2 regions of the Desulfuromonas versatilis genome follow, and region 1 is predicted to be linked to the other one. Evidence: riboswitches for the same ligand, from Rfam matches in the RefSeq annotation. Region 1 holds a riboswitch; the other holds the start of a gene.
The links. A riboswitch is a leader RNA that binds a small molecule or an ion and turns the genes downstream of it on or off. The one in region 1 is predicted to bind thiamine pyrophosphate.
Positions count from the first base shown of each region.

Region 2: it holds a riboswitch for thiamine pyrophosphate, as region 1 does, so the genes downstream of both, thiF (sulfur carrier protein ThiS adenylyltransferase ThiF) here and thiD (bifunctional hydroxymethylpyrimidine kinase/phosphomethylpyrimidine kinase) in region 1, are expected to answer to the same signal.

Region 1 covers NZ_AP024355.1:1,138,976-1,145,700, reverse strand. The annotation lists gene purH (bifunctional phosphoribosylaminoimidazolecarboxamide formyltransferase/IMP cyclohydrolase) at 1-1,029, opposite strand, end outside; gene DESUT3_RS05025 (ASKHA domain-containing protein) at 1,137-2,390, opposite strand; gene alr (alanine racemase) at 2,450-3,574, opposite strand; gene DESUT3_RS05015 (CooT family nickel-binding protein) at 3,757-3,942, shown strand; TPP riboswitch at 3,980-4,084, shown strand; gene thiD (bifunctional hydroxymethylpyrimidine kinase/phosphomethylpyrimidine kinase) at 4,155-5,573, shown strand; gene thiC (phosphomethylpyrimidine synthase ThiC) at 5,672-6,725, shown strand, end outside.
Region 2 covers NZ_AP024355.1:3,412,198-3,418,922, reverse strand. The annotation lists gene DESUT3_RS15330 (SLC13 family permease) at 1-362, opposite strand, end outside; gene thiE (thiamine phosphate synthase) at 460-1,089, opposite strand; gene thiH (2-iminoacetate synthase ThiH) at 1,166-2,281, opposite strand; gene DESUT3_RS15315 (thiazole synthase) at 2,363-3,133, opposite strand; gene thiS (sulfur carrier protein ThiS) at 3,263-3,463, opposite strand; gene thiF (sulfur carrier protein ThiS adenylyltransferase ThiF) at 3,482-4,288, opposite strand; TPP riboswitch at 4,333-4,438, opposite strand; gene DESUT3_RS15300 (SAM-dependent methyltransferase) at 4,591-4,911, shown strand; gene glpK (glycerol kinase GlpK) at 4,948-6,426, opposite strand; gene DESUT3_RS15290 (AAA family ATPase) at 6,595-6,725, shown strand, end outside.

The DNA of each region.
Region 1 (6,725 bases):
GGCGCTGACCTTGGGGGCGATGATCACCTCTACGAACTGGCGCTCGACGATGACCTTGGCGGTATCGGCATCGAGCTCGCCGTTGAAGGCGATGATGCCGCCGAAAGCCGACTCGGTGTCGGTGGAAAAGGCCCGGTTGTAGGCCTCGAGGAGGTTGCTGCCGAGGGCGACGCCACAGGGGTTGGCGTGCTTGACGATGACGCAGGCCGGGGCCTCGCCGAACTGTTTGACGCACTCGAGGGCGGCGTCGGTGTCGGCGATGTTGTTGTACGAAAGCTCCTTGCCCTGCAGCTGCTTGGCGGTGGCGATGGAGGCCTCTTTGACCTCCTTTTCGACGTAAAAGGCCGCTTTCTGGTGGGGGTTTTCACCGTAGCGCATCCCCTGGGCCTTCTTGTACTGCAGGGTCAGGGTCGGCGGGAATTCGGCCGACTCGGCATCGAGCTTGCGCCCCAGCCAGTTGGAGATGGCGCCGTCGTAGGCGGCGGTGTGCTGGTAGACCTTGACCGCCAGGCGGAAGTTGGTCTCGCGGCCGACCGCGCCGCCGCTCTGCTTCATCTCGGCCAGCACCCCGGCGTAGTCGGCGTGGTCGACCAGCACGGTGACGTCGCGGTTGTTCTTGGCGGCGCTGCGCAACATGGTCGGGCCGCCGATGTCGATGTTCTCGATGGCATCCTCGAGGGTGCAGTCGGGCTTGGCGACGGTAGCCTCGAAGGGGTAGAGGTTGACCACCACCATGTCGATGGGCTCGATGCCGTGCTCCTTCATCTTGGCCACGTGCTCTGGGTTCTCCCGCATCCCCAGCAGGCCGCCGTGGACCTTGGGGTGCAGGGTCTTGACCCGGCCGTCGAGCATCTCGGGAAAACCGGTGAACTCGGAGACGTCCTTGACCGCGAGCCCCTGCTCGCGCAGCAGCTTGGCGGTGCCGCCGGTGGAGAGGATCTCCACGCCGTAGCCGCTGAGTTCCCGGGCGAAGTCAACCACGCCGGTCTTGTCCGAAACACTGATGAGAGCACGCTTGATGGTAGCCATTGAGATTCCCTTTCCGCGACTGAAGGCGTCGGCCGCCAGCCAGAGATGTGGATGTGCCGTTTACGGGTTCTTAAAAACACGAAAAAACCGTCCCACGGGCGGTTTTTTCAGAAATCGAGGGCTGCGAGGAAGGCCTGTTCGAAGGCCGGGGTCCCCGAAAGGGGGTAAGGCTTGAGCCGGTCGGCCAGGGCCTGGGCCCTGGCAGGCCCCTCGGGATCAGCCAGCAGACGGCAGACGCCGGCAAGCGCTCCCCCGGGGACAAAACGGACCTTATCTACCATGGTTTCCGGCAGCATGGCAACCCTTTTCAGGGCCGCGGAAGCCAGGGAAAAGCCAAAGGCGCCGGTCACCACCACCGCCGCGAGGTCCTCGGGCGCGACCCCGGCGCGCCGCAGCAGACAGAGTGCCCCGGCCTGCACGGCCCCCTTGGCCAGCTGGAAATTGCGCACATCCTCCTGGGTGAGCCGCAGCTCCACCGACGCATCCCGGTACAGCCGCAAGGCGTTCCCCTCGGGCGACTCGACCAGGTAGCGGGACAGGTGGCTCGCCACCTCGCCCGGATCGCGCAGGGTTCCGCGGGGGTCCATCAGCCCTCCCTCGAGCGCGGCGGCCACCGCCTCGACCAGGCCGCTGCCGCAAAGCCCGCGGGGCGCGCCGCCGCCGATCACCCCCAGGCGCAGCCGGTCGCCGTCGAGGCGCACCTGCTCCACCGCGCCGGCCTTCGCAGCCATGCCGCAGGAGATCCCGCCCCCCTCGAAGGCCGGTCCCGCCGCTACCGATGTGGTCCACCAGCGCCCGTCGGCGAACAGGGCCATCTCGCCGTTGGTGCCGACATCGAGAAAAAAGGTGCTCGCTGCCGGCTCGGGCTCTGCAAACAGGAAGGCCACCAGGTCGCCGCCGACATAGCCGCTGACCAGGGGAAACAGGTAGAGGGAGACGGGCAGATCCAGACCGAGCCCTCTCGGCTCGAGATGAACCCCGGCGCAGTCGGGGGGCCGGTGCGGGGGAAACAGGACCGAGTCGACCTCCAGACCGCGCAGCAAGTGGCAGATGCCGGGATTGCCGGCCGCCGCCGCCGCGGCAATCTCCCCCCGTGAGCGCCCGGCCCGCGCCAGCAGATCGTCGATCAGCCCGCCGATCCCCTGGGCCAACAGCGCTTGCAACTTCTGGGCGTTTCCACCGCGCGCCGCCTCGAGGCGGCGGATGATGTCACTGCCGAAGGCCGACTGGGGGTTGGCCAGCTTCCCCTCGGCCAGGCATTTCCCGGCACCATCGATCAGCCGCCCGGCCAACGTCGTCGTCCCCAAATCCAGCCCGAGGCGCAGACCAGAGCCGGAGGCCCTCCACTCCTCACTCCTCACTCCTCACTCCTCACTCCTCACTCCTCACTCCTCACTCCTCACTCCTCACTCCTCACTCCTCACTCCTCACCTAAATACACCCTCGGCACCCGCTTGCCGATGCCGCAGAACACCTCGTAGGAGATGCTGCCGACCTTCTCCGCCCACTCCTCGGCGCTGATACTGCCCCCCTCGGCGGACCCGAGCAGGGTTACCTCGTCGCCGACGGCGACACCGGGGACATCGGTGACATCGATCATGATCCAGTCCATGCAGACCGTGCCGGCGACCCGGGCGCGGCGCCCGCGAACCAGCACCTCGCCACGGTTGGTCAGCAGCCGGTTGTAGCCGTCGGCATAGCCGACCGGCAGTGTGGCGACCACGGTGGGCCTCTCTGCGCTGAAGCGGTGGCTGTAGGAGATCCCCGTGCCCGGCGCCACCGTCTTGAGAGCCGCCACCCGGGTGCGCAGGTGCATGACCGGACGCAGGTCGATGGTCCCCTCCAGCCCCGGTGCCGGCAGGCCGCCGTAGAGGGCGATGCCGGGGCGCACCAGGTTGGCTTCGGGGATATCCCGGGTAAAGATGGCGGCGCTGTTGCTGATATGCACGAAACCCGGCGCGAAGCCCCGCTCGCGCACCCGGGCCAGGGCCTCGCGGAACCTCCGCACCTGGACCTCGTTGAACTCCCGGCCGGGTTCGTCGGCCAGCGCCAGGTGCGAGAAGAACCCCTCCATGCGCAGAGACCTCAAGCCGGCAAGTTCATCCAGCACCCCGGCCAATTCCTCCGGTCGGACGCCGACCCGCCCCATCCCCGAATCGAGCTTAAGATGAAAGGGGCAGATCTGCCCAGCAGCTGCGGCCTCGGCATTCAGGCGCCGGGCAGTCTCGAGGCAGAACAGGGTGCAGGAGAGGCCGGCGACGAGCACCTGCTGCTCCTGCCCGGGGTAGATGCCGCCCAGAACAAGGATCGGCCGGGTGACCCCGGCGGCACGCAGCTCCAGAGCTTCCTCCACCAGGGCGACACCGAACAGCTCGGCACCCTGCGCCTGAAGAAACGGGGCGACGCGGGCGGCGCCGTGCCCGTAGGCGTCGGCCTTGACCACCGCCAGCACCTGACGGCCGGCGGTTCGCGAGCGGATATGGGAAAAATTATGGGCCAGGGCCGAAAGGTCGATTTCGGCAACGGTAGGACGGCGACCCTGCATGGGAAGGTTCTCCCTTTGGGATGAAGGGGGGAAAATAAATTATTTACCACGGGGTCCCGGCGCTGTAAAGGACCAAGCAGCCCGGGCAGCCCAGCGGGGGAGAAATAAAGCAGAGACATTAAGGTTGACAGCAACTGCCTATTCCTTTAGGCTTTTTCTTACTTTTCCATGGAGGTATCGGCATGTGTCTTGATCATGGGACGTTTCTTCTCATCGACGGCGACCAGGAAACTCCTCTGGAGCACGTCTCGTCGATCCTGGCCGCGGGCGGCCAGCTCAAGCTGGTGGATGTGTTCGGCAAGACCCGCAGCATTGCCGGCGCGATCGGCGAAATCGACCTGCTCAACAAACGCATCGTGCTCGCTTGAGCGCGGGCGAGGAACTGCTTAAAGCATAAAAAATCAAAAATACCGCTAGGGGAGTGTCCTACTGAGAGTTCCGCGGAGTGCGGAACGACCCTTTGAACCTGATCCGGGTCATACCGGCGTAGGGAAGCGGCGACAACGGTCAACACGTTAATGGCGCCGCGCCCCCATGGGGTCAGCGGCGTCATTTTTTTTATCCGGGAAAGCGACAGGCCATGATCAAAGGGCTTTACGTCATCACCGACAGCGACCGCGACGGCAACCTGGCCGCTCGGGTCGAAGCCGCCCTGCAGGGCGGTGCCCGGGTGATCCAGTACCGGGACAAGGAGCTGCCCGCAGAGCGCCGGATCGAGGCTGCCCGGCAGCTCGCCGGGCTTTGCCGCAAGGTCGGGGCTACCTTCATCGTCAACGACGATGCCAACCTCGCCGCCGCCTGCGAGGCCGACGGCGTGCACCTTGGCCAGGGGGACGGGACGGTCGCCGAGGCCCGCAAGATTCTCGGTCACCAGCGCATAATCGGCGTCTCCACCCGCACCGTCGAGCAGGCGCTCAAGGCCGAAACCCAGGGGGCCGACTACATCGGCGTTGGCAGCATCTACCCCACCGGCACCAAGCAGGACACCGAGCTGGTCGGCATCGATACCCTGAAGAAGGTGCGCCGCGCCGTCAAGATCCCCATCGTCGCCATCGGCGGCATCGACCGGGAGCGGGCCGACGAGGCTATCACGGCCGGCGCCGACGCGGTGGCGGTGATCTCGGCGGTGATGGCCGACCCCTTTCCGTCCCTGGCGGCCCGCGAGATCGCCCTGCAGTTCAACCGCCACCTCCCCTACCCCCGCGGCCGCGTGCTGAGCGTGGCCGGGTCCGACTCGGGAGGTGGCGCCGGCATCCAGGCCGACCTGAAGACCATCACCCTGCTCGGCGCCTTCGGCAGCAGCGCCCTGACCGCCCTGACCGCGCAGAACACCCGGGGAGTGCGGGGCATCCACCCCTGTCCGGAGGATTTCGTCGCCGACCAGATCGAGGCGGTCCTCTCCGACCTGGGGGCCGACACGGTGAAGACCGGCATGCTCTACTCGGCGGAGATCATCGGCGTGGTCGCCCGCGCGCTCAAGCGGCGCAACCTGCTGACGGTGGTCGACCCGGTGATGATCGCCAAGGGGGGCGCCCCCTTGCTGCAGCAGCAGGCCGTCGACACCCTGCTGGCCCGGTTGCTCCCGCTCACCTACCTGATCACCCCCAACATCCCCGAAGCGGAAGCCATCGCTGGGCTCAAGGTCAAAACCGAGGCCGACATGGAGGTGGCGGCCCGCGCCCTGCAGAAGCTGGGCGCGCGCAACGTGCTGATCAAGGGCGGACATCTGCCGGGGCCCGCCGTCGACCTGCTGCTTGCCGGCGACAGCGTTCACCGCTTCGGCGCCGAACGGCTCGAAACCCCCAACACCCACGGCACCGGCTGCACCTACTCGGCGGCCATCGCTACCTTCATCGCCCAGGGAATGCCCCTGGTCAAGGCGGTGGAAAAGGCCAAGGCGTTCATCACCGAAGCAATCCGCAGCGCCGTCCCCCTGGGCAGCGGCCACGGCCCGGTCAACCACTGGCAGGCGGCAAAAGCCGTAATCAGTGATGAGTAATAAGTGATTGGTGAAAGGCAAACCCAGGAAAGACAACTAGTCCAAGTCGGAGCATGCACTCTCTTGGCTCCTGAATTCTGACTCCTCGAGGTAAATAAATGACCCAGCTCGAAGCCGCCCGCAAGGGCATCATCACCGACAAAATGAAACAGGCCGCCGCGGCGGAGAATATCGACCCGGAGATCCTGCGCCAGCGCATCGCCGAAGGAACGGCGATCATCTGCCACAACAACAAGCACGGCAACGGCATCCCGCTGGCGGTCGGCAAGGGCCTGCGCACCAAGGTCAACGCCAACATCGGCACCAGCAAGGACGACAAGAGCATCGACAAGGAGCTGGAAAAGGCCCGCGTCGCGGTGGCCGCCGGCGCCGACGCGATCATGGACCTCTCTACCGGCGGGCCCATTGACGAGATCCGCGCGGCGATCATCTCCCAGACCAACGCCTGCATCGGCTCGGTCCCCCTTTACCAGGCGGCGGTCGACACGGTGACCCGCAAGAACAAGGCGATGGTCGAGATGACCGTCGACGAGATCTTCGACGGCATCGTCAAGCACCTCGAGGATGGGGTCGACTTCATCACCGTGCACTGCGGGGTCACCCGCGCCACCGTCGAGCGTATGGACCGTGAGGGGCGGATCATGGAGGTGGTCTCCCGCGGCGGCTCCTTCACCATCGAGTGGATGACCCACAACAACGCCGAAAACCCCCTCTACGAGCACTTCGACCGGCTGCTCGAGATCGTCAAGCCTTTCGATGCCACCCTGTCGCTGGGCGACGGCTTCCGCCCCGGTTGCCTGGCCGACGCCACCGACCGCGCCCAGATCCACGAGCTGATCGTGCTCGGCGAACTGACCCAGCGCGCCTGGGAGGCCGGCGTCCAGGTGATGATCGAGGGACCCGGCCACGTGCCGCTCAACCAGATCGAGGCCAATATCCAGCTGCAGAAGCGGCTCTGCCACGGCGCCCCCTTCTACGTGCTGGGGCCCCTGGTCACCGACATCGCCCCGGGCTACGACCACATCACCTGCGCCATCGGCGGCACCCTGGCGGCCAGCGCCGGCGCCGACTTTCTCTGCTACGTCACCGCCAGCGAGCACCTGCGCCTGCCGACGGTGGAGGACGTGCACGAGGGGGTCATCGCCTGCCGCA
Region 2 (6,725 bases), 2.3 Mb from region 1:
ACCACCAGCGGCAGCAGCACTGCCGTGGAGCCGATGTTGTTGATGAAGGCCGAGATCAGGGCCACGGTCAGCATGATGGCGGCGATCAGGCGCGGCTCGCTGTTGCCGGCGACATGCAGGATCTTTTCACCGAGCTTGCCGGTGGCGCCGGTATTGGCGATGGCCGAACTGATGATGAACATGGCCGCCACGGTGATGACCGCGGGGTTGCTGAACCCGGAAAAGGCTTCGTGGGGGGTCACCAGCCCGGTCAGCCCCAGGGCCATCAGCACCATCAGACTCACCAGGTCCATGCGGATCAGCTCGGTGGCGAAGAGGATGACGGCGATTACCAGGATGGTCAGGACCAGGGTGATTTCCATGCAGGCCTCGACAGGAGGAGACGGAAGATACTGTCAACCTCAAGTGTAATCGAGGAGAGGGTGGCTTACAAGCGAAGGGGCGTGCGCCGAGGAAGGGTCAGAGGGTGAGGCGTTTCAGCAAGTTGGCCGCTGTGCTCCGCGGGGCGGGGGAGGTGATGAGCGCCGAAATAAGAGCGATGCCGGCGGCTCCGGCGGACAGGATTTCGGGGATGTGCCGCTCTTTCACCCCGCCGAGGGCGAAAACCGGAATCCGCAGGGCGCGGCAGGTCCGCTCCAGCTCGCCTGGGCCAACGGGAGCGCCGTAGGCGGCTTTGGACGGGGTGGGGTAGACCGGGCCGAAGGTAAGGAAGTCAGCCCCTTCGCCTTGGGCCGTTTCGGCCTCGGCCAGGCTGTGGGTCGAGACGCCGATCAGTCGGCCGGGCCCGAGAATCCGCCGGGCGGCTGCCGCCCCCAGGGACTGGCCGCCGAGGTGAACCCCGTCGGCTTCCACCGCCAGGGCCACATCGATGCGGTCGTTGATCAGCAGCCTGGCGCCGAACTCCCGGGTGAGCCGGCGCAACTCGAGGGCCAGCGGGTAGAGCTCCCTGGCGCCGAGATCCTTCTCGCGCAGCTGCACGGCGCGCACCCCGCCCTCCAGCGCCCCGCGAATGACCTCGGGGAGGCTGCGGCCGGGAGGGACCGCCTTTCGGTCGGTAATCAGGTAGAGATTGAAGTCGACAGGTGACATTGCCCCATCAAGCCCGTGTCGGGGAAAACTGTAGGGGCGCAGTATCCTTGGCCCAGGCCCGCGCCCCCTGGCGGCCCTAGGCCTTCAGAAACGCGCTGTCCCAGTCCTTCCAGACCGCCTCGTAGCCCTTGGCGCGGATCAGCCGGCTGACCTCCTCGGGGGTGCGGTCGTCGTCGATGGCGAACTGGCGGGTGCTGTGGTCCTTGTCGGCGTAGCCGCCCGGGGCGGTGCAGGAGCCGGCGCTCATCTGGGTGATGCCCAGGGGGATCAGGTTGTCGCGCAGTTTGGCGCTTTCGCGGGTGGAGAGCACCAGCCCCACGTCGGGCAGCAGCAGGCGCAGGGCGCAGATCAGCTGTACGAAATGGCGGTCGGAGACCGGGTTGAGCGGCTGGAAGCCGCCGTCGGCCGGGCGGATGCGCGGAAACGAGACGCTCAGCTGGGTGCGCCAGTAGTGGCGTGACAGGTAAAGGGCATGCAGGCCGGTGAAAAAGCCTTCGCTGCGGAAGTTGCCCAAGCCCAGCAGCGAGCCGATGCCGATGCGCCGCAGCCCGGCGGCCCCGCCCCGCTCGGGGGTGGCGAGGCGGAAGTCGAAGTCGCGCTTCTTGCCGAAGGGGTGCATTTCGGCATAGAGGGCGCGGTCGTAGGTCTCCTGGTAGATGGTCAGCCCGTCGACCCCGGCGGCCACCATCTGCCGGTAGCCGGTCTCGTCCATCGGGTAGACCTCGATACTGACCGAGCTGAACATGGGCCGGATGCGGTCGGCCGCGGCGGCGAGAAACTCGTTGTCCACCGCTTTGGGCGACTCGCCGGTGACCAGCAGGATGTGGCGGAAGCCCTGCTCGTGCAGCACCCTGGCCTCGCGCTCGATCTCATCGAACCCCAGGGTGCGGCGGGGGACCTGGTTCTTGGCGCTGAAGCCGCAGTAGCGGCAGCCGTTTACGCACTCGTTGGAGAGATAAAGCGGCGCATAGAGCAGGATGTTGCGCCCGAAGCGCTGGGTGGTGACCCGGTGCGCCCGGGCCGCCATCGGCTCGAGGAAATCCTGCGCCGCCGGCGACAGCAGCGCCATGAAGTCGTCGATACGCAGCCGCTCGGCGTGCACCGCGCGCTCGACATCGGCTGCGGTTTTGCCCTCGATGCGCTCGAGAACCATTTTAGGGTCGTATTTGCTGATCTCTTCTAGAAAGCTCATGGTACCGAAAGTCCTTTTGGGCTTTTGGGGCCTATTGGTCGCATGGGACCTATAGGACCTATGGGACTTATGGGAAATTGCTCAATCCCGAAGAAAGCCCGTCAGCGGGCTCGACGCTTCGGCTTTGTCGCGGCGTTCGCCGAGCCCGGCCAGAAACGCTTCGCGGCCGGCTTCCACGCCTTTTTTGAAGGCGGCGCCCATCTGCCCCGGGTTGGGCGAGACGGCCAGGGCGGTATTGACCAGCACCGCGTCGGCGCCCATCTCCATCGCCTCGGCGGCGTGGGAGGGGGCCCCGAGGCCGGCGTCGACCACCACCGGGACGATGGCCTGCTCGATGATGATGGCGATGCTGTCGCGGGTGCGCACCCCCTTGTTGGTGCCGATCGGCGCCCCCAGCGGCATGACGGTGGCGGTGCCCGCCTCCTGCAGATGCTTGGCCAGCACCGGGTCGGCGTTGATGTAGGGGAGCACGGTGAAGCCTTCCTTGACCAGGATCTGCGCGGCCTTGAGGGTTTCGATGGGGTCGGGCAGCAGGTAGTAGGGGTCGGGGGTGACCTCCAGCTTGACCCAGGGCTCGCAGCCCGCGGCCCGGGCCAGGCGGGCCAGGCGCACCGCCTCCTCGGCGTCGCGGGCGCCGCTGGTGTTGGGCAGCAGCAGGTATTTGTCGCGGTCGATGTGCTTGAGCATGCTGTCGCCGGGGTTGTCGATGTCGACCCGGCGCAGCGCCACGGTGACGATCTCGCACCCCGAACCCTCCATGGCCGCGACCATCGCCGTGTTGGAGGAGAATTTGCCGGTCCCGACCATCAGGCGCGATTTGAAGCTGCGCCCCGCAATTATCAGTTCATCCATGTTCTCGGCCCTTATTTATTGATTCTCTATGATATGGGTAGGGGCACACCTGCGTGTGTGCCCTCACCTGCGTGTGTGCCCTGCTGTTGCCCGGTTCCGGGCGGACACACAGGTCCGCCCCTACATTGTTTACCCCCCGCCGACGAACTGGATCACCTCGAGCACGTCGCCGTCGCTGAGGCTGGTCTCGGCAAAGCGGCTGCGGGTCAGGATGTCGCGGTTGAGTTCCACGGCCACCCGCTCCGTCTCAAGGCCGAGGGACTCGAGCAGCTGCTCGACGGTGAGCGCCGCTTCGAGGGCGCGGGATTTGCCATTGACGGTGATGTTCATTGCTATTGTCAGCTCCGTTCAGGCAGGCTCTTCGCCGAGCAGCAGCCGCAGCACGGCGTTGGCCTGGTGATGGGCGGCGATGCCGACCCGGGGGGCCATCAGCCCTTCGCCGGGGCGGGCGGCGGTTTCGCCGTCGCCGACCAGGTAAAAATTGGCGGCGGCGCGGCGGGTTACCACGGTGTTGGACGGCGCGAAGCCGGCCAGCCCCGAGGCGGCCACCAGCGGCTTGGGCCGCATCCGGGTCAGCACCGTTTCGGTGAGCATGGCCTTCTGGTTGGCGGCGTCGAAGGCTTCGACGATGACGTCGGCCTCGGCGAACAGCGCCGGGATGTTCTCCGCCGTCAGCCGGCCGTGAAAGGCGCTGACCTTGACGTAGGGGTTGATGCGCGCCAGGTTCTCGCGCAGCGCCTCGACCTTGGGCAGGCCGATCTGGTCGACGAAATACTGCTGCCGGTTGAGGTTGGAGGGCTCCACCACGTCGAAATCGGCCACCACCAGGTGCCCGACCCCGACCCGTGCCAGGGCCACGGCGATGGCTGAGCCCAGGCCGCCGACGCCGGCGATGGCGACGGTCCCGCTTTTCACCCGACGGTGCACCCCGGGGGTGTGACGGGAGACCATCAGCGCCTCGAGCTCCTCGGGGGAGGGCTGCTCGCCGCGGCGGATCAGCACCACCTGGTCGCCGGGTTCCAGGGGGCGGTCGTCGGCCACCGGGAAGCCGTTGAGGATGACCAGGTCGGCTTCGGGCTTGAACTGCTCCCGCAGTCGGTGCAGGGTGGTTCCTGCGTCGATTTGTGCGGGCTGTTCGTTGAGTAGAATGTTCATGAACGAAAAAAGGCCGCGAATGGCGGCCTCTCCGGAAATCAAGTCGGATGATCGCGCCGCTTCCCTACGCCGGTATGATCCGGATCAGGTTCAAAGGGTCATCCCGCAGGACCGGGACTCTCAGTAGGTGCTACTCCCCTAGGGCGTACTGCAATGTGTTTTCAGAGGGTATAAGCTAACAGTACCGGCCTCTTGAAGTCAACTTTTTTCCAGCCTTTTTCATTGTTTCCAGGGGGGAATTTGTCTAAGATGGTCGCCCTGCGCCAGTGCGCACAGCGTTTATTTCAAGGGGAGTCTGACCGATGAGCATTTCGGATCGTTACAGGGAAATTGTTGGCGATGTACAGGGCCTGCTGGCCGGGTTGCGGGCCGGGGCCGGCGAAGAGGAGTCCAAGGAGATCCGGGTCATTGCCAAGGGGGCCGAAATTCTCGTCGAACTCGCGGACCGGGTGGGGGAGATCCCCCGCATCCGCCTCGAGGCGGAGCTGACCCCCGTGCTGCTCAAAGGGCACAGCCAACTCGACCGGGCCCGACTGCTGCTCGAGGAGCAGGGGGCGGAGGACCGGGCCGCGACGGTCTGGGAGATCGAGCAGAAGATCTACCGGCTGCTGAATGATCTGTAAGTCCGGGGGCTGAACCTCGAACGGCGAGCCGGCTCCTTAGGCTTTGCTGACAGCTTCCTGCCAGCGCTGCAGCAGCTCCCCGCGGACCTGGGGGGACATCCGCGGATCGAAGCGGTGCTCTTCGCGCCAGCTCGATTTCAGCTCAGCGGTCCCCGACCAGAATCCGACCGCGAGCCCGGCCAGCATGGCGGCCCCCATAGCGGTGGTCTCCACCATCTGCGGCCTCACCACCGGAAGGTCCAGCAGGTCGGCCTGCAGCTGCATCAGCAGGTTGTTCTGGGCCGCCCCGCCGTCGACCTTGAACCGTTTCAGGGGGCTGCCCTTGTCCTCGCCCATGGCCTTGACCAGGTCGCAGATCTGCAGGGCGATCCCCTCCAGGGTCGCGAGGGCGAGATGGGCGGCGGTGGTGCCGCGGGTAATGCCGGTGATGGCGCCGCGCGCCTCGCTTTTCCAGTGCGGGGCGCCCAGCCCGGTGAGCGCCGGCACGAAAACCACCCCCCCGCTGTCGGGGACCGAGGCCGCAAGGGCTTCAACGTCGGCGGAAGACTTGAACAGGCCCAGCCCGTCGCGCAGCCATTGCACCGCCGCGCCGGCGATGAAAGCGCTCCCCTCCATGGCGTAGCTGGGGCGCCCGCCCAGCCGCCAGGCGACGGTGCTCAGCAGTCCGTTGCGGCTTTCCACCGGCGCGCCGCCGGTGTTTTCCAGCAGAAAAGCCCCGGTGCCGTAGGTGCACTTGGCATCCCCCGGCTCGAAGCAGGCCTGGCCGAACAGGGCCGCCTGCTGGTCTCCGGCCATCCCCGCCACGGGCAGCCCGTCGGGGAGAATCTCCAGGCCGCGGGTGGTGCCGTAGATTTCCGAGGAATCGCAGATGCGCGGGAGCAGCTCCGGCGGCACCTCGAGCAGCTGCAGCAGCTCTTCGTCCCAGTTGCAGCTGCGCAGTTCCATCAGCAGGGTTCGTGAGGCGTTGGAGGCGTCGGTGACGTGGCTGCGTCCCCCGGTCAGGCGCCAGACCAGAAACGAGTCGACGGTGCCGAAGGCCAGCTGCCCCGCGGCGGCCCGGCGGCGCAGCTGCGGGTCGCCCCGCAGCAGCCAGGTGAGCTTGGTTCCGGAGAAGTAGGGGTCGAGGACCAGCCCGGTCTTGCGCCGCACCAGGGGCTCGTGGCCGGCCTGCTTGAGCTCTCGGCAGATCTCCGAGCTGCGCCGGCACTGCCAGACGATAGCCGGGGCCGCGGCGCGCCCCGAGTCTCTCTCCCAGAGCAGGGTGGTTTCGCGCTGGTTGGTGATCCCCACCGCCGCGACCCGCTTCGGGTCGATCTTCGCCGAGTGCAGCGCCCTGCGGATCGCCTGGGTCACCGAAAACCAGATTTCCTCGGCGTCGTGCTCCACCCAGCCCGGCCTGGGGTAATGCTGGGGGAAGTCGACCGTTGCCCTGCCGCGGATGGTCAGTGAGCGGTCGACCAGCAGGGCCGTGGTCCCCGTGGTCCCCTGGTCGATGGCGAGGATCAGTTTTTCCATTGGGGGACTCCTTGATTGCTTGGAATTCCGGGTGCTTGTCCAAGTATAGGGAATGCCGGCGGGGAGTCAAGGTGGCATGGATGTTGCTGAATATTCCGGATGGCCGTGACCGGACCGGCGGTCGCCGGCGGATTTTTTTTAGCCTTAACCATGGAGTGACGTGACGGCATGCACAGGAAACTGCAGAACATATTCTACGAAGTGCGCGACCCGGTGCTCGGTTGGGACGATATCGGCGGCTATGCCGACGTCAAGGAGACCCTCAAGGAGATGGTCTGCCTGCCCCTGAAGAAGCCCGA